DNA from 2 places in the Sphingomonas sp. AP28 genome. Region 2 is predicted to be linked to the other one. Evidence: riboswitches for the same ligand, from Rfam matches in the RefSeq annotation. Region 2 holds a riboswitch; the other holds the start of a gene.
What was found. A riboswitch is a leader RNA that binds a small molecule or an ion and turns the genes downstream of it on or off. The one in region 2 is predicted to bind thiamine pyrophosphate.
Positions count from the first base shown of each region.

Region 1: linked by a shared signal. The riboswitch ahead of AC1MH0_RS06690 (TonB-dependent receptor) and the one ahead of thiC (phosphomethylpyrimidine synthase ThiC) in region 2 are both predicted to bind thiamine pyrophosphate.

Region 1 is NZ_CM155283.1:1,476,325-1,483,184, reverse strand. Features, by position in the region: gene AC1MH0_RS06710 (deoxyribodipyrimidine photo-lyase) at 1-639, opposite strand, end outside; gene AC1MH0_RS06705 (hypothetical protein) at 750-881, opposite strand; gene AC1MH0_RS06700 (GNAT family N-acetyltransferase) at 1,024-1,425, opposite strand; gene AC1MH0_RS06695 (hypothetical protein) at 1,611-1,946, shown strand; TPP riboswitch at 2,247-2,356, shown strand; gene AC1MH0_RS06690 (TonB-dependent receptor) at 2,480-4,711, shown strand; gene AC1MH0_RS06685 (phosphotransferase enzyme family protein) at 4,713-5,846, shown strand; gene pnuC (nicotinamide riboside transporter PnuC) at 5,843-6,400, shown strand; gene AC1MH0_RS06675 (hypothetical protein) at 6,423-6,779, shown strand; gene AC1MH0_RS06670 (hypothetical protein) at 6,829-6,860, opposite strand, start outside.
Region 2 is NZ_CM155283.1:2,555,452-2,562,311, forward strand. Features, by position in the region: gene AC1MH0_RS11720 (MipA/OmpV family protein) at 1-775, shown strand, start outside; gene AC1MH0_RS11725 (ferritin-like domain-containing protein) at 1,308-2,327, shown strand; gene AC1MH0_RS11730 (ferritin-like domain-containing protein) at 2,380-3,402, shown strand; gene AC1MH0_RS11735 (outer membrane protein) at 3,482-4,360, shown strand; TPP riboswitch at 4,777-4,887, shown strand; gene thiC (phosphomethylpyrimidine synthase ThiC) at 4,928-6,860, shown strand, end outside.

The sequences.
Region 1 (6,860 bases), 1.1 Mb from region 2:
CGCAAGCGAATGGTCGATCGCGGCGTGCTCGACCAGACGGTCCAGATCGGCATCGCTACAGGATTCGAGACGATCGGAGGTGAAGGGCAAGGGGCCGTCATACGCGGCGACCCCCGGCTGAAGATCGGCGATCGCCAGCCAGTCGCCCCGCACCGGCTCATGCTTTCGCCGGAACGCTGTCGTCGAGCCGATGCCGTCGCCGAGCACCGCGGGTGGCACCACGCAGGCGGCGTTGACCGCGAACATCGCGACGTCGGTGCGGGCGGCGACGCGGTCCGACTGCCAGCGCGCGACGAAGGTCGGCTGGTCCTCGACGAATACCGCGGCGCTGTCGGCGGCCAGACGGTAGACAAGGCCCTTCTCGCGCGCGTCGTCGCGGTCGACATGCTGGACGCAGGCAAGACCGCGCTGGCGACAGTCTCGCGCCAGATCGCGGCTCGCACCCAGAATGAAGCGGTGAAGGCGATCGGACGCGTAGGGGTAATCCTCGCGCAGTCCGTGGTAGACGAGGACGGGCAGGCCAAGCTCGTTGCCGAGGTGAATCGCCGCGTCGATCACCGGATTGTCGCGGGCACGCAACGCCTGTTGCAGCCAGCAGAGGACGTAACGCCCGCTTGGTCGGATGTCGGCTGCGTTCATCCGACGAACGCGAGGCGCCTCCGACCAGGATTGTAGTGACGGGACGTTCGAAGCTTGCGGGAATTGCGGTACCATTGTCGCCCAACACGCAGGCTTCGCTCTACGATCCCTTAAGGTCGTGAGTATGTCATTGCATCGAGCGCTTCGGAGATCAGCGCGGCGACGACAGTCTGGCCAAGCGCATCCGCCTCCACCAGGGCATCCTCAAGATGCTCGCGAAGCCGTTGATCGGGATTTAGCATCCGTTGTGGCATATCCGAATATACCGACCGCAACGTCTGACTACAGAAGTTGTCTCTTCGGCTAGTCCCGCAAAAATAACGTTTCGGCCCGCTAATTCTAGAATACGGTATCTCTACCTTACACGTCTGCCCGTCTCTCGACTCATAAATCGCGGTAGTAAAATATCTCTGGTTCGTTTGCCGGACGTAAACCGACGATCTGCCCCGCCGGTTGCCAGTTGGTAAGCCTCAAAAGTCCGACCGCTGCGCTGTTGTCGGCACCCGCTGAAATGAAAACCCGGCCGTTCAAGATCGATTTCAGTTCGGCTATCAACGATTGGGCGATCCCGTGGCGACGATAGTCGGGGTCGACGACCAGTTTGTTCACATAGTCCATGCCGATGCATCCGCCGGTCTGCCACGCGATATAGCCTGCGATGACGCCATCCACTTCGGCGACCAGCATACGGCGCTCGACGATCTCCGCGATCCGGTCTCCGGGAAAGGAATCGAACGCCATCAACCGGGACAGGTCATACGGTTCGGCGGCTCGGATCGCGGTCATGGTCTCTCCCTGCTGCACCCGATCGCTGGTTCCAGGTCGGCGGCTTGAAGGGCAGAACGGACGTTCCGGCTGGAAGTCTCACGAGTTGCTTTAGATCATAGAGATTCCTGGTACGTTCTCGCTTCGAGCAGCGGCCGTGCGCGAACGAGTTGCCTGGACCGTGTTCGCGCGGATAAGCTGGCGCCATGGAAAACACCGCACCGCAGCTCGACCTGTTCACCCGCCTCGAAATCGCGATCGAGGAACGCAACGAAGCCGCCGAAGCCTTCGACGTCTTCAAGCAGGATGCCGTGATGGCACACGCTCCAGCCGCTGGTGCGGAGCCGACCGTGACGAGCGAGGATGCTGCCGATGCTGCAGCGGGTGAGGTCGACGACTTCAACGCCGAAGTGAACGCGCTGCTGCAAGGCGCGACGGACGCCGAGCTTGCGGGCGCGTACGAACAGTCGGGCGGCGAGGTCGGCAACCCGGTGGCCGAGGCGCTGCTGGGCGAGATCAAGCGCCGCGAGGGTCGCGCCTAACCTCGCCAACTGTCGCTGCCGGCGAGACAATTTAAGGCGCGATGAGTCTAAATGCCGCGCTGCAACGTATTTGTAATATCGCTGCGGCGTTGGCACTCCCTTGCCGACCCGGGCGCTGCTCGTTCGTCGAGCTGCCGAGGCGGTCGGCCTACCTTGTTTTCACAGCATGTTTTCTGGGTAGGCCGGCCGCTGCGCGCCGTTCTTGGGGAGGGTCTCGAGGTTCGCCAGCGCACGGCGTGCGACACTCCAGCCAGATCAACGCGATAGCGCTTTCCACCGCCCGCCCAACCGCCTAAGCGAAACGCATCCCCGGGGGGCCGCTCATGCGCGGCTGAGAGGTGGGCAGCAGCCCATGACCCGCTGAACCTGATCCGGCTTATACCGGCGTAGGGAGGGTCTGCGGCTGGCCCGTCGTCCCTCCGATTGGAGTGGACGTGACGTTTTTAACTGCTGGTTGTGTTGTGACTTCCGTTGGGCGCGAGCGTAGGCTTTTAGGCTGTGTCGTGCTGTCCCTGGCGACGAGCCTCGCCGCATTGTCGGCAAATGCGCAGGTGGCTGATCCCGGCGAACCCGCTGAAATACGGGTTGTCGGCAAGCAGGATCCGGCCGGCCTGCTCCCCGACCAGAAGGTGCCGCGCGCGCAAAGTGCGATTTCGGCCGACTTCATCGTCAAGCAGGCGCCGACGCTCAACGCGTTCCAGCTGGTGACGCTGTTGCCCGGCGCGAACGTCGCGTCGAGCGACCCGTACGGCCTGTCGACGAGTTCCAGCCTCACGTTGCGGGGGCTCGGCCAGGACGAGATCGGCGTGCTGATGGAGGGCGCGCCGCAAAACGACATCGGCTATTATTACGCCTATCCGTCGCAGTTCGCGGACCCCGAGAACCTCAAGCGCATCTCGTTGGCGCAAGGATCTGTCGATATCGATTCACCGACATTGGGCGGCGCGGGCGGGCTGTTGTCGCTGTCGCTGGACGATCCGAAGGCGCGTCCCGGCGCACTCGTCGACCTGTCGCTCGGCAGCTATTCGGCGCGACGCGGCTTTTTCCGCATCGATAGCGGGACGATCGGCAACACCGGGCTGAAGGCGTTCCTGTCCTATTCGAACACCCGCGCCGACAATTGGCGGGGTGCCGGTTTCGACACGCGCCAGCATATCGACGCCAAGCTGCTCAACGAATGGGGCGCCGGCAACCGCGCCAGCCTTGCGCTGTCCTACAACGATGCGAACTCGTCGAGCTACCCGAGCCCGACGCTGGCCGAGTGGAACGCGCAGGGTCGCGGCTTCAATTACGACAAACGCTACACGGAGGGGAACACCAACTATTGGCGGCTGTACCGCGCGCCGTTCCGCAACCTCTACGCCTCCGCGCCGGTGCATCTGGTGCTGACCGATCGCCTCGCGCTCGACACCACCACCTACCTCCAGTTCGGCTACGGCAACTCGCCCTACGGCACGCAGCTGACCACCGAAGGCAATTTCCTCGGCACCGAGGAACTGGCGCAGCCGATCGCGCTGCCGGGGGCAGTCGACGGCGTTGCGACCGTGCTAGGCAACTATACCGGTGACCAGATGCGCACCGGCAACGTCAGCAAGCTGACCTTCAAGACCGGCACACACACGGTCACCGCCGGGCTCTGGTTCGACTACGGCACCGACCGCGTCACGCAGTCCTACACCTCGGTCGACGCCGATGGGCAGCCGACCGACCGCTGGGGCTACCGCGCAAAGGCGATCCGTACCGTCGACGGCCGCCTGCTCGCCTACGAGAACCAGCGCACCGTCACCGTCACGAAAGGCTTCTTCCTCGCCGACAGCATCGCACTGACGCCGCGGCTGACGATCGACGCGGGATTCAAGGGTGTCAACGTCCTGCGCAACGGCCGCAACTACCTGCCCGGGCCGCAGGACAAGGTGCGCAACGACAGTTTCGCCGCGTTGCCCCGCGCCGCGATCCACTACCGGATCGACGATCGCCAGCAGCTGTTCGCCAACATCACCACCAACTTCCGCACGCCCAACGAGTTCACGCTCTACAACAGTTATTACGGTGGCGAAGTCGTCGTGCAGGGGACGAACGCGCTCAAGAACGAATATTCGGTGTCGCAGGAGATCGGCTATCGCTTCATCGGCGAGCAGCTCTCCGCCTCGGTGACCGGCTTCCACTACAAGTTCCGCAACCGCCAGCTCGCGACCGTGCTCGACCAGGGCGGCGCGCAGGTCAACGCGACACTCAACGCCGGCGGCCAGACCTCGTACGGCGTCGATGCGGAGATCGACTACCGCCCGGTCGCAGGCGTCAGCCTGTACCTCTCGGGCGAATATCTGCGCGCGCGGATCGACGACGACTTGCCCGTCGGCGCGGACTTCCTGCCGACCAGGGGCAAGCACGCGGTGTCCAGCCCGACCGTCCAGTTCGGCGCGGGTGGGATCTACGACGACGGGCGTTTCTTCGGGAGCGTCGCGTCGAAATATATCGGGCGGCAATATGCGAGCTTCATGAACGATGAGCGCATCAAGGGCTATGCGACGCTCGACCTGTCGGTCGGCATGCACCTCGCCGACTGGCTCGACGGCAAGCGCACCGACCTGCGCGTCAACGCGATCAACGTCACCGATCCGCATGTCCTCGCCGGCGTGCAGTCGGTCAGTACCAATGCGCAGGACACGATCGGCCGCAACGGCACCGTGATCGCCGGTTCGCCGCCTGCCTATTACATTGGCAGCGGCGCTGCGGTCATGGCGACGATCTCGCGGGCGTTCTGAAGTGGCGTCGCAGCTGAAGCATCTGGTCCACGGCATGGGTACGACGCTGGAGGCGCCGACTTGGCCCGCCATCGCTGCAGACGAGGCCGAGGCGGTGCTGGCGCATTTTCCGGCGGCGGGGCGGATGACCGGGCTGCACTGGCATTCCCCGCGACCGTTTTCCGCCGCGACGCTGGTGTACACAACGAACGGTGCGTTCCTGTTGAAGCGCCACCATCACCTGGTCCGCACGGTCGAAGGGCTGGCCGAGGAACACGCGTTTATCGCGCATCTCGCCGGTGCGAGCGTATCGGTGCCCGAATTGATGGCGACTGCACAAGGGGCGAGCGCCGTCGCGATCGGTCCGTGGTCGTACGAACTGCACCGCCAGGCGCCGGGGGAGGATTTGTATCGCGACCGGCTGTCGTGGACGCCGTTCCTGTCGCTCGACCATGCCCATGCCGCCGGCGTGGCGCTGGCGGAACTGCACGTCGCGGCGCGCGGGTTCGATGCGCCAGCGCGACGCCGACACCCCCTGGTCGCGAGTTTCACGATACTCCCTGCCGCCGATCCCGTGGCCGCAGCGTGCGCCTATGTTTCCGCCCGCCCGGCGCTGGCTGCGTTCCTTGCGGACCGGCCATGGCAGGCGCAACTCGCGCGATTGTTCGCGCAGGCCGATAGCGACCTGTCGTCGCTTCTCGCGAAACAGGTGCCGTTATGGACGCACAATGATTGGCACCCCTCCAATCTTCTCTGGACTCGAGAGGGCGCGGTGCGGACCGTGTTCGACTTCGGGTTGGCGGATCGTACGAACGCCGTTCACGACATCGCGACGGCGATCGAGCGGACGGCGGTGCGGTGGCTGGACCTGGGGCAGGGGGCGGACGATGCGATCGCCGATCCCGAGACGGCGCTGGCGCTGATGGCGGGCTATGCCACTGTCCTGCCGCTGCGCGATGAGGAGATCGCCGCGATCGTGTCCTTGTTGCCTTTGGTCCATGTCGAATTCGCGCTGTCGGAGGCCGATTACTTCACCGCCGTCGTGGCGGACACCGCGTCCGCCGCCATGGCTTGGGATGATTACCTGATCGACCATGCGGCGTGGTTCTTCTCGCCTCCAGGCCAGGACTTCCTGCGGCGGATCGCGCCGTCATGACGCCGCTCGAGATCGTTGCGGTCGCCGTCAGTTTCGCCGGGATATGGCTGACCGCCAAGCGCAACATGCTGTGCTGGCCGGTCAATTTCGTCGCTTGTGCGCTTTACTTCAAGCTGTTCCTCGACGTACGGCTCTATGCGGACATGGTGCTTCAGGCGCTGTTTGCGATCGCGATCGTCTATGGCTGGCTGGCATGGGCGCGCGGCAAGGACGATAAAGGCGATGTCGTCGTCGAGCCGTTGCGGCCATCGCGCGCGCTCGCCGGTCTCGGCGCGGGCGCGGTCGGGGCGTTCGTGATCGGCTGGTTCATGAGCCGTTACACCGACGCGGCATTGCCCTGGGCCGACGCGACGCTCAGCAGCTTCAGTCTGGTCGCGCAATATTGGGTCGCGCGGCGTCATGCGGCGAACTGGCTGCTGTGGATCGCGGTCGACGTCCTGTATGTCGGGATGTTCGCCTACAAGGGGCTCATGCTCACGGCCGGCCTGTACGCGGCGATGGTCGTGCTGGCCGTGATCGGATATCGGCGCTGGCAGGCGCGCTCCATCGGCTAGCGCGCGAAACGGAGATTGGGCGTTGGCGGACAAAAAGGACTGGGACGGCGACGCGGTCCGCAAATGGCTGGACGCACGGGGGATTGCCGCACGCTCCGAGCAGGTTGTAGCCGAGCGTGGCGGCCGTGAATTGCAGGATGACTGCGACAAGGCATCAGCCGAGGAAATGGTCTGTGCGCTGATGAGCCGGAGGGGCGTAGCGGACAGCCAAGCCGCGTTTGCTACCGCGCTTGCTGCGCTGTTGGAGCGAGACGAGTATATCTGGCGCGGCGTCTACAACGATACCCGCTTCGACCGGCACGTGCGATCCTACGCTAGAAAGCTCGTTAAAATGGCGAAGACGAACACCGGGTTCGAGAACGTCGCACATTACCAATAGGCTTCGATAGGCCGGCCCGCTCGATGAAGAGCGGGCCGCATTTTAGCGATTAGCGACGGTCGAAGTCGAACCAACCGCGCT
Region 2 (6,860 bases):
GCCGACGATCACCGACCCCAGGGACAACAACCGCATGACGGTCGCGCTCGGCGTGGTGTCGATGCCGGATTACGAAGGCGCGGACAGCAATTCCTTCACCCCCGCCGGTGCATTCGTCGGCACGGTGCGCGGGCATGACATCTTCCTCCGCGGCACGCAGCTCTACGTCAATCTGATCCCGAACACGGGCGAGGTCGGCATCAACTACGAAGTCGGCGTCATCGGCGGCATCCGCCGCGATCGCACCGGCGATATCGACAACCGCCAGGTCCGCGCGCTCGGCAAGATCGACACTGCCTATGAGATCGGCGGCTATCTCGGCGTCGGCAAGACCGGCGTCATCACCAGCGACTACGACACGCTCACCGCGCGCGTCGCCTATGTCCACGACGTCTCGGGCACCTATGACAGCTACGTCGTCACTCCGCAGGTGAACTACACCACGCCGCTGTCGGTTCGCACGCTCGTCTCGCTCGGCGTGTCGGCGGATTATGCCGGCAAGGGTTTCGGCCGGACCTACGCGGCGGTGACGCCGATCGGTTCGCTCAACAGCGGCCTGCGCACCTACGACGTCAACGACAGTGGCTTCCGTCGCGCGAACGCCTCGCTGTTCGTCGTGCAGAGCCTCTCGGGCGATTTGCGCCACGGCTTCGGCGTCGGCGCGGGCGTGCTCTACGGTCGCATGCTCGGCAAGTACAAGAACACCCCGATCGTCGCCGACGTGGGCTCGGCCGATCAGTGGCTCTACGCGCTGGGGCTGACCTACACCTTCTAAGCACTGACCCCAATGTTCCTCCCCCGCCAGGGAAAGGTGGCGCGAAGCGACGGAGGGGGAGGACACGGAACAGGCGTTCTCCCTTCCGCCCCCTCCGTCAGGCAAGCGCCTGCCACCTCCCCCTGGCGGGCGAGCAAAGATAGGTTGGCGTTCCTTTCAAGGCCGTTCGGGTCAAGGCCGTTCGGGCCGTGCTCGGGGTGCCCGTTACCCCACGTCTGATCCCGCACGCGTCGGGCCAAACGCACTCGCGTCAACCCCCTGCCACGCTCCCGTCCCCAGCGAAATTTCCCCCCGGCGAACTCTCGCGAAAGACGACCTGCGACGCACCTAAAATTTATTTCATCGCACCCCCTTGAACCGTGCGTCCAAAATCCTTCGGCGCACGTTCCTCGCCGTGGACGGCATTTTTCTGCCCGCAATAGAGCGCGTTACAGGCTAGACCTTTTCACGAAGGTCTGGTTTATTTCGGTCCGGACTGTTCGATTGTTTGAAAAACTATGACGTCTGCAACTGCCAAGGGGAGGACCCTGATATGACCGAGAGCGTGCACCTTATCGAAGCCCTCGATGCGCGAGTGGAACGCCGCAGCGAACGCCGTGAATTCTTTAAGACCGCGCTTGGCGCCGCTGCGATGACCGCGGCCGGTGCGACGGCATTGTCCTTCTCCAGCTCGGCGTCGGCACAGACCATCACCGATGCGGACGTCCTGAACTTCGCGCTCAACCTCGAATATCTCGAGGCGCAGTTCTACTCCTACGCCGCCTACGGCACCGGCCTCGACAACAGCCTGCTCTCGGGCACCGGCACGCAGGGTGCCGTCCGTGGCGGCCGCCAGGTCAATTTTACCGACCCGATCGTCCGCCAGTACGCACGTGAGATCGCGCAGGACGAGATCGCCCACGTCAAGTTCCTCCGCACCGCGCTCGGCACCGCCGCCGTCGCGCAGCCGGTGATCGACGTCAGCGTCACGCCGACCAGCGCGTTCTCGACCGCCGCCCAGGCAGCCGGTCTCGTTCCCGCCGGTACCGCGTTCGATCCCTACGCTTCGGACGAAGCGTTCCTGCTCGGTGCGTTCATCTTCGAAGACGTCGGCGTGACCGCCTACAAGGGCGCTGCCCCGCTGCTCACCAGCAAGGCATACCTCGAAGCCGCCGCCGGCCTGCTCGCGGTCGAGGCGTATCACGCCGCGATCGTCCGCACGACGCTGTACGGCAAGGGCATCGCGACTCCGTCGCTGCGCACCTCGGCCGATGCGATCTCGCGCGCACGCGACAGCCTCGACGGCGGTGGCGCCAACACGACGATCTTCGGCACCAACGATATCGACCAGGGCATCTCGTCGTATCAGGCAACGCCGATCAACCTGGCGACCACGCAGGCTGCCGTCACCGTGTCGAACATCGTCCCTCTCGACAGCAACGGCGTCGCGTACAGCCGCTCGGCCAGCCAGGTGCTCAACATCGTCTATCTCAACAGCGGTGCGGCATCGGCCGGTGGGTTCTACCCGTCGGGCATGAACGGCAACATCAAGACGAGCACGGCAGCAGCCTGATCGCGATCGGCTCCGCTCCACGCTCTTCTTCGATATTCAGGGGATTAACCCAATGACCGATCTCAATACCAAGCTGGAAATATTCGACGCGATCGCCAGCCGTCGCAACGAACGTCGTAACTTCCTGCGCTTCGCCGGCGGTTCCGCGCTCGCCATCGGCGGCGCGACGCTCCTGTCGGCATGCGGCAGCGACGATTCCGATCTCGCCCCGACCCCGACTCCGGGACCGGCGCCGGTCGCGGCACTCAACGACGCCGACGTGCTCAACGTCGCACTGAACCTCGAATATCTCGAAGCGCAATTCTACGCGTTCGCGGCATTCGGTGTCGGCCTCAACGCCAACATGCTGACCGGCATCGGTACGCAGGGTGCCGTCACCGGCGGCGCACAGGTGCCGTTCCAGGACACGGTCGTCCGTGAATACGCCCGCGAAATCGCGATCGACGAAGTCGCCCACGTCGCCTTCCTGCGCACGGCCCTCGGCAGCGCCGCCGTCGCCCAGCCCGCGATCGACATCTCGGTCGGCACGGCAGCCGCTCCGGGTGCGTTCACCTCAGCAGCCCGCGCGGCTGGCGTCATCGGTGCGACGGGTGTGTTCAACCCCTATGCCGACGACAACAGCTTCCTGCTCGGCGCGTACATCTTCGAGGACGTCGGTGTGTCGGCCTATAAGGGCGCAGCACCGCTGATCGCCAACAAGACCTATCTCGAGGCGGCCGCCGGCATCCTCGCGGCAGAGGCGTATCACGCAGGGCTGATCCGCACGATCCTGTACCGCAAGGGTCTGCAGACGCCGAACCCGATCCCGTCGCTCATCACCGCGGCGAACCAGATCAGCGACGCGCGCGACAGCCTCGATGGCTCGAGCGATATCGATCAGGGCATTACCGGTACCGATGCGACCATCTCGAACATCGTGCCCACCGACGCCAACGGCCTGGCCTACAGCCGCTCGGTCGCTCAGGTGCACAACATCGTCTACCTGACCAACACCGCAAAGATCGGCGGCGGCTTCTTCCCCAACGGGACCAATAACCGCCTCGACTCGCTGCGCACGAGCGGCGCCAACGCGTGATCGTCATCACGAGCTAACAGGAAAATCCGGGTCGCGGCGCACATTCAGCGCGTCGCGGCCTCTCGTTTGGGGAACGAACATGACCAAATTCACGAAGCTCACCATGCTCGCCGGTCTCGCCGCCGCGGGCATTTTCGCCGTTCCGGCCGCCGCGCAGGACATGACCACCGACACCGATCGCAATCCGTTCTCGGGCGTCTATATCGGCGCAGCCGGCGGCTATGACGTGCAGAACAACGACATCGGCTCGTCGATCCTGTTCGATCGCAACGGCGACGGCAATTTCAGCGACAGCGTCAACACGATCACCGGCGCCAACGCCTTCTCGCCGGGCTTCTGCAACGGCTCCGCCCGCACCGCGGTGCCCGCCTATGGTTGCCGCAACGACGACGACGGATGGTCGTATTACGGCCGTGCAGGCTTCGACGTGCAGCGCGGCGCGTTCGTGGTCGGCATCGTCGGCGAATTCGGCAAGTCCGAGATCACCGACAGCGTCGCCGCCTTCTCGACCACCCCCGCCAGCTACACGATGGCACGCAAGCTGAAGTGGGAAGGCTCGGCCCGCCTCCGCGCCGGTCTCGCCGCGCGTAACACGCTGTTCTACGCCACCGGCGGCGCCGGCTATGCCAAGATCGACAACCTGTTCTTCACCACCAACACCGCCAACGCGTTCGCAGCCACCGGTTCGGACAAGAAGTGGGGCTATGTCGGCGGCGGCGGCATCGAGCAGAAGCTGACCAAGAACATCTCGATCGGCATGGAATACACCTATCACCAGTACAAGGACGACGACGCCCGCGTCAGCGTCACCGCGGGCACCGCACTCGCCGGCAGCCCGGTCTTGCTGGCGAACAACCCGTTCCTGATCGCACCGAACACCAGCGGCACCACCTTCCGCCGCAGCGACGAGAACTTCCGCTGGCACTCGCTGCGCGGGACGGTGTCGTTTAGATTTTAAGGTAGAACCACCCTCCACCTACCGTTCGCCCTGAGCGAAGTCGAAGGGTAAGCCCCAAACGCAGGTGCTTCGACTACGCTCAGCACGAACGGGGGAGGGGGGCGTGATCGCATATGCACATCGAAAAGGCCGTTGCCCCAATCAGGGTAGCGGCCTTTTCGTTATGTGCTCGATCCTCCCCCGCCAGGGGGAGGTGGCACCGAAGGTGACGGAGGGGGAGGGCCACGCAACAGCGGTGATCCCTTACCGCCCCCTCCGTCTGGCAAGTGCCAGCCACCTCCCCCTGGCGGGGGAGGATCGCTAGAGCTCCCGTTCGCCGTGAGCGAAGTCGAAGGGCAAGTCCCAAGCGTCATCGCCTCGATTGTCCGAAGCACCCCCAATTTCCCCATTGCACCCCACCCCAACCCCCCTATGCTCACCCCACCCCGGGGGAGCGCTTTATCCGCGCTTGAGAGGAAGGCAGGAGCCTTCGACCCGCTGAACCTGATCCGGTTGATACCGGCGGAGGGAGGGAGCGGTCGCCACAGAACCGCAAGCCTTCGCTCCGAGACCCGTAGGAGCAAGCGCATGGCCATCGATACGCAATCCAAGACCGCAGACATCGGCGTAACCACCGGCCCGATCCGAGACTCCCGGAAAATCCACGTAGCGGTCCCCTCCAGCCCAGACGTCCGCGTCGCCATGCGCGAGATCGTCCTCGACCCAAGCTGCAGCGAACCCCCGTTACGCGTCTACGACACCAGCGGCCCCTACACGGACCCGCGCGCGACAATCGACATCAACGCCGGCCTCCCCCAACTCCGCCGCGCCTGGATCGAGGCACGCGGCGACGTGGAATCCTACGAAGCCCGAGAACTCCGCCCCGAAGACAACGGCTATCTTGCCGCCAGCCGGCTCGGCACGGACCGCACCGCCCAAGCGGCAGTGCAGGGCGGTAACAAAGACTCCGGCGTCCCCCAGTTCCCCGCCACAATCAAGCGCCCCCTCCGCGCGCGCGCCGGCGCCAACGTCAGCCAGATGCACTACGCCCGCCGCGGCATCATCACCCCAGAAATGGAATACGTCGCCACCCGAGAAAACCTCGGCCGCGCCATGCTCAAGGACTACAAGCGAGACGGCGAATCCTTCGGCGCGCAGATCCCCGACTTCGTAACCCCCGAGTTCGTCCGCGACGAGATCGCCCGCGGCCGCGCGATCATCCCCAACAACATCAACCACCCTGAATCCGAACCGATGGCGATCGGCCGCAACTTCCTCGTCAAGATCAACGCCAACATCGGCAACTCCGCGGTCGCCAGCAACGTCGCCGCCGAAGTCGACAAGCTCGTCTGGTCGATCCGCTGGGGTGCCGACACGGTGATGGACCTCAGCACCGGCCGCAACATCCACGACACCCGCGAATGGATCCTCCGCAACTCACCCGTCCCGATCGGCACCGTCCCCATCTACCAGGCGCTCGAAAAGGTCGGCGGCGTCGCCGAGGACCTCACCTGGGAGATCTTCCGCGACACGCTCATCGAGCAGGCGGAACAAGGCGTCGATTACTTCACGATCCACGCCGGCGTGCGGCTGGCGTACATCCCGATGACCGCGAAACGCGTCACCGGCATCGTCTCGCGCGGCGGCTCGATCATGGCGAAATGGTGCCTCAGCCACCACAAGGAGAGCTTCCTCTACGAGCGCTTCGACGAGATCACCGAGATCATGAAGGCGTACGACATCGCCTACAGCCTCGGCGACGGCCTGCGCCCCGGCAGCATCGCCGACGCCAACGACGAAGCGCAGTTCAGCGAACTCTACACGCTCGGCGAACTCACCCACCGCGCGTGGAAGAGCGACGTCCAGGTCATGATCGAAGGCCCCGGCCACGTGCCGATGCACAAGATCAAGGAGAACATGGACAAGCAACTTGAAGTCTGCGGCGAAGCGCCCTTCTACACGCTAGGGCCGCTCACCACCGACATAGCCCCCGGCTACGACCACATCACCAGCGGCATCGGCGCCGCGATGATCGGCTGGTACGGCACCGCGATGCTCTGCTACGTCACGCCAAAGGAGCATCTCGGCCTCCCCGACCGCGACGACGTCAAGGTCGGCGTAGTAACCTACAAACTAGCCGCCCACGCCGCCGACCTCGCCAAAGGCCACCCCGCCGCCCAGATGCGCGACGACGCCCTCTCCCGCGCAAGGTTCGAGTTCCGCTGGAGAGACCAGTTCAACCTCTCCCTCGACCCCGACACAGCCGAACAATACCACGACCAGACGTTGCCGGCGGAAGGTGCCAAGACCGCCCACTTCTGCTCGATGTGCGGCCCAAAATTCTGCTCGATGAAGATCACGCAGGAAGTCCGAGACTTCGCGGCAAAGCAGAATGCTCCAGCGGACACGTTCCTAGCGGCCGACGTCGATCAAACCGACACTGACCGAGCGATCTTCGCCAAGGGCTCACATGCTGATGCCGAAAAAGGCATGGCCGACATGAGCGAAAGATTCCGCGAAG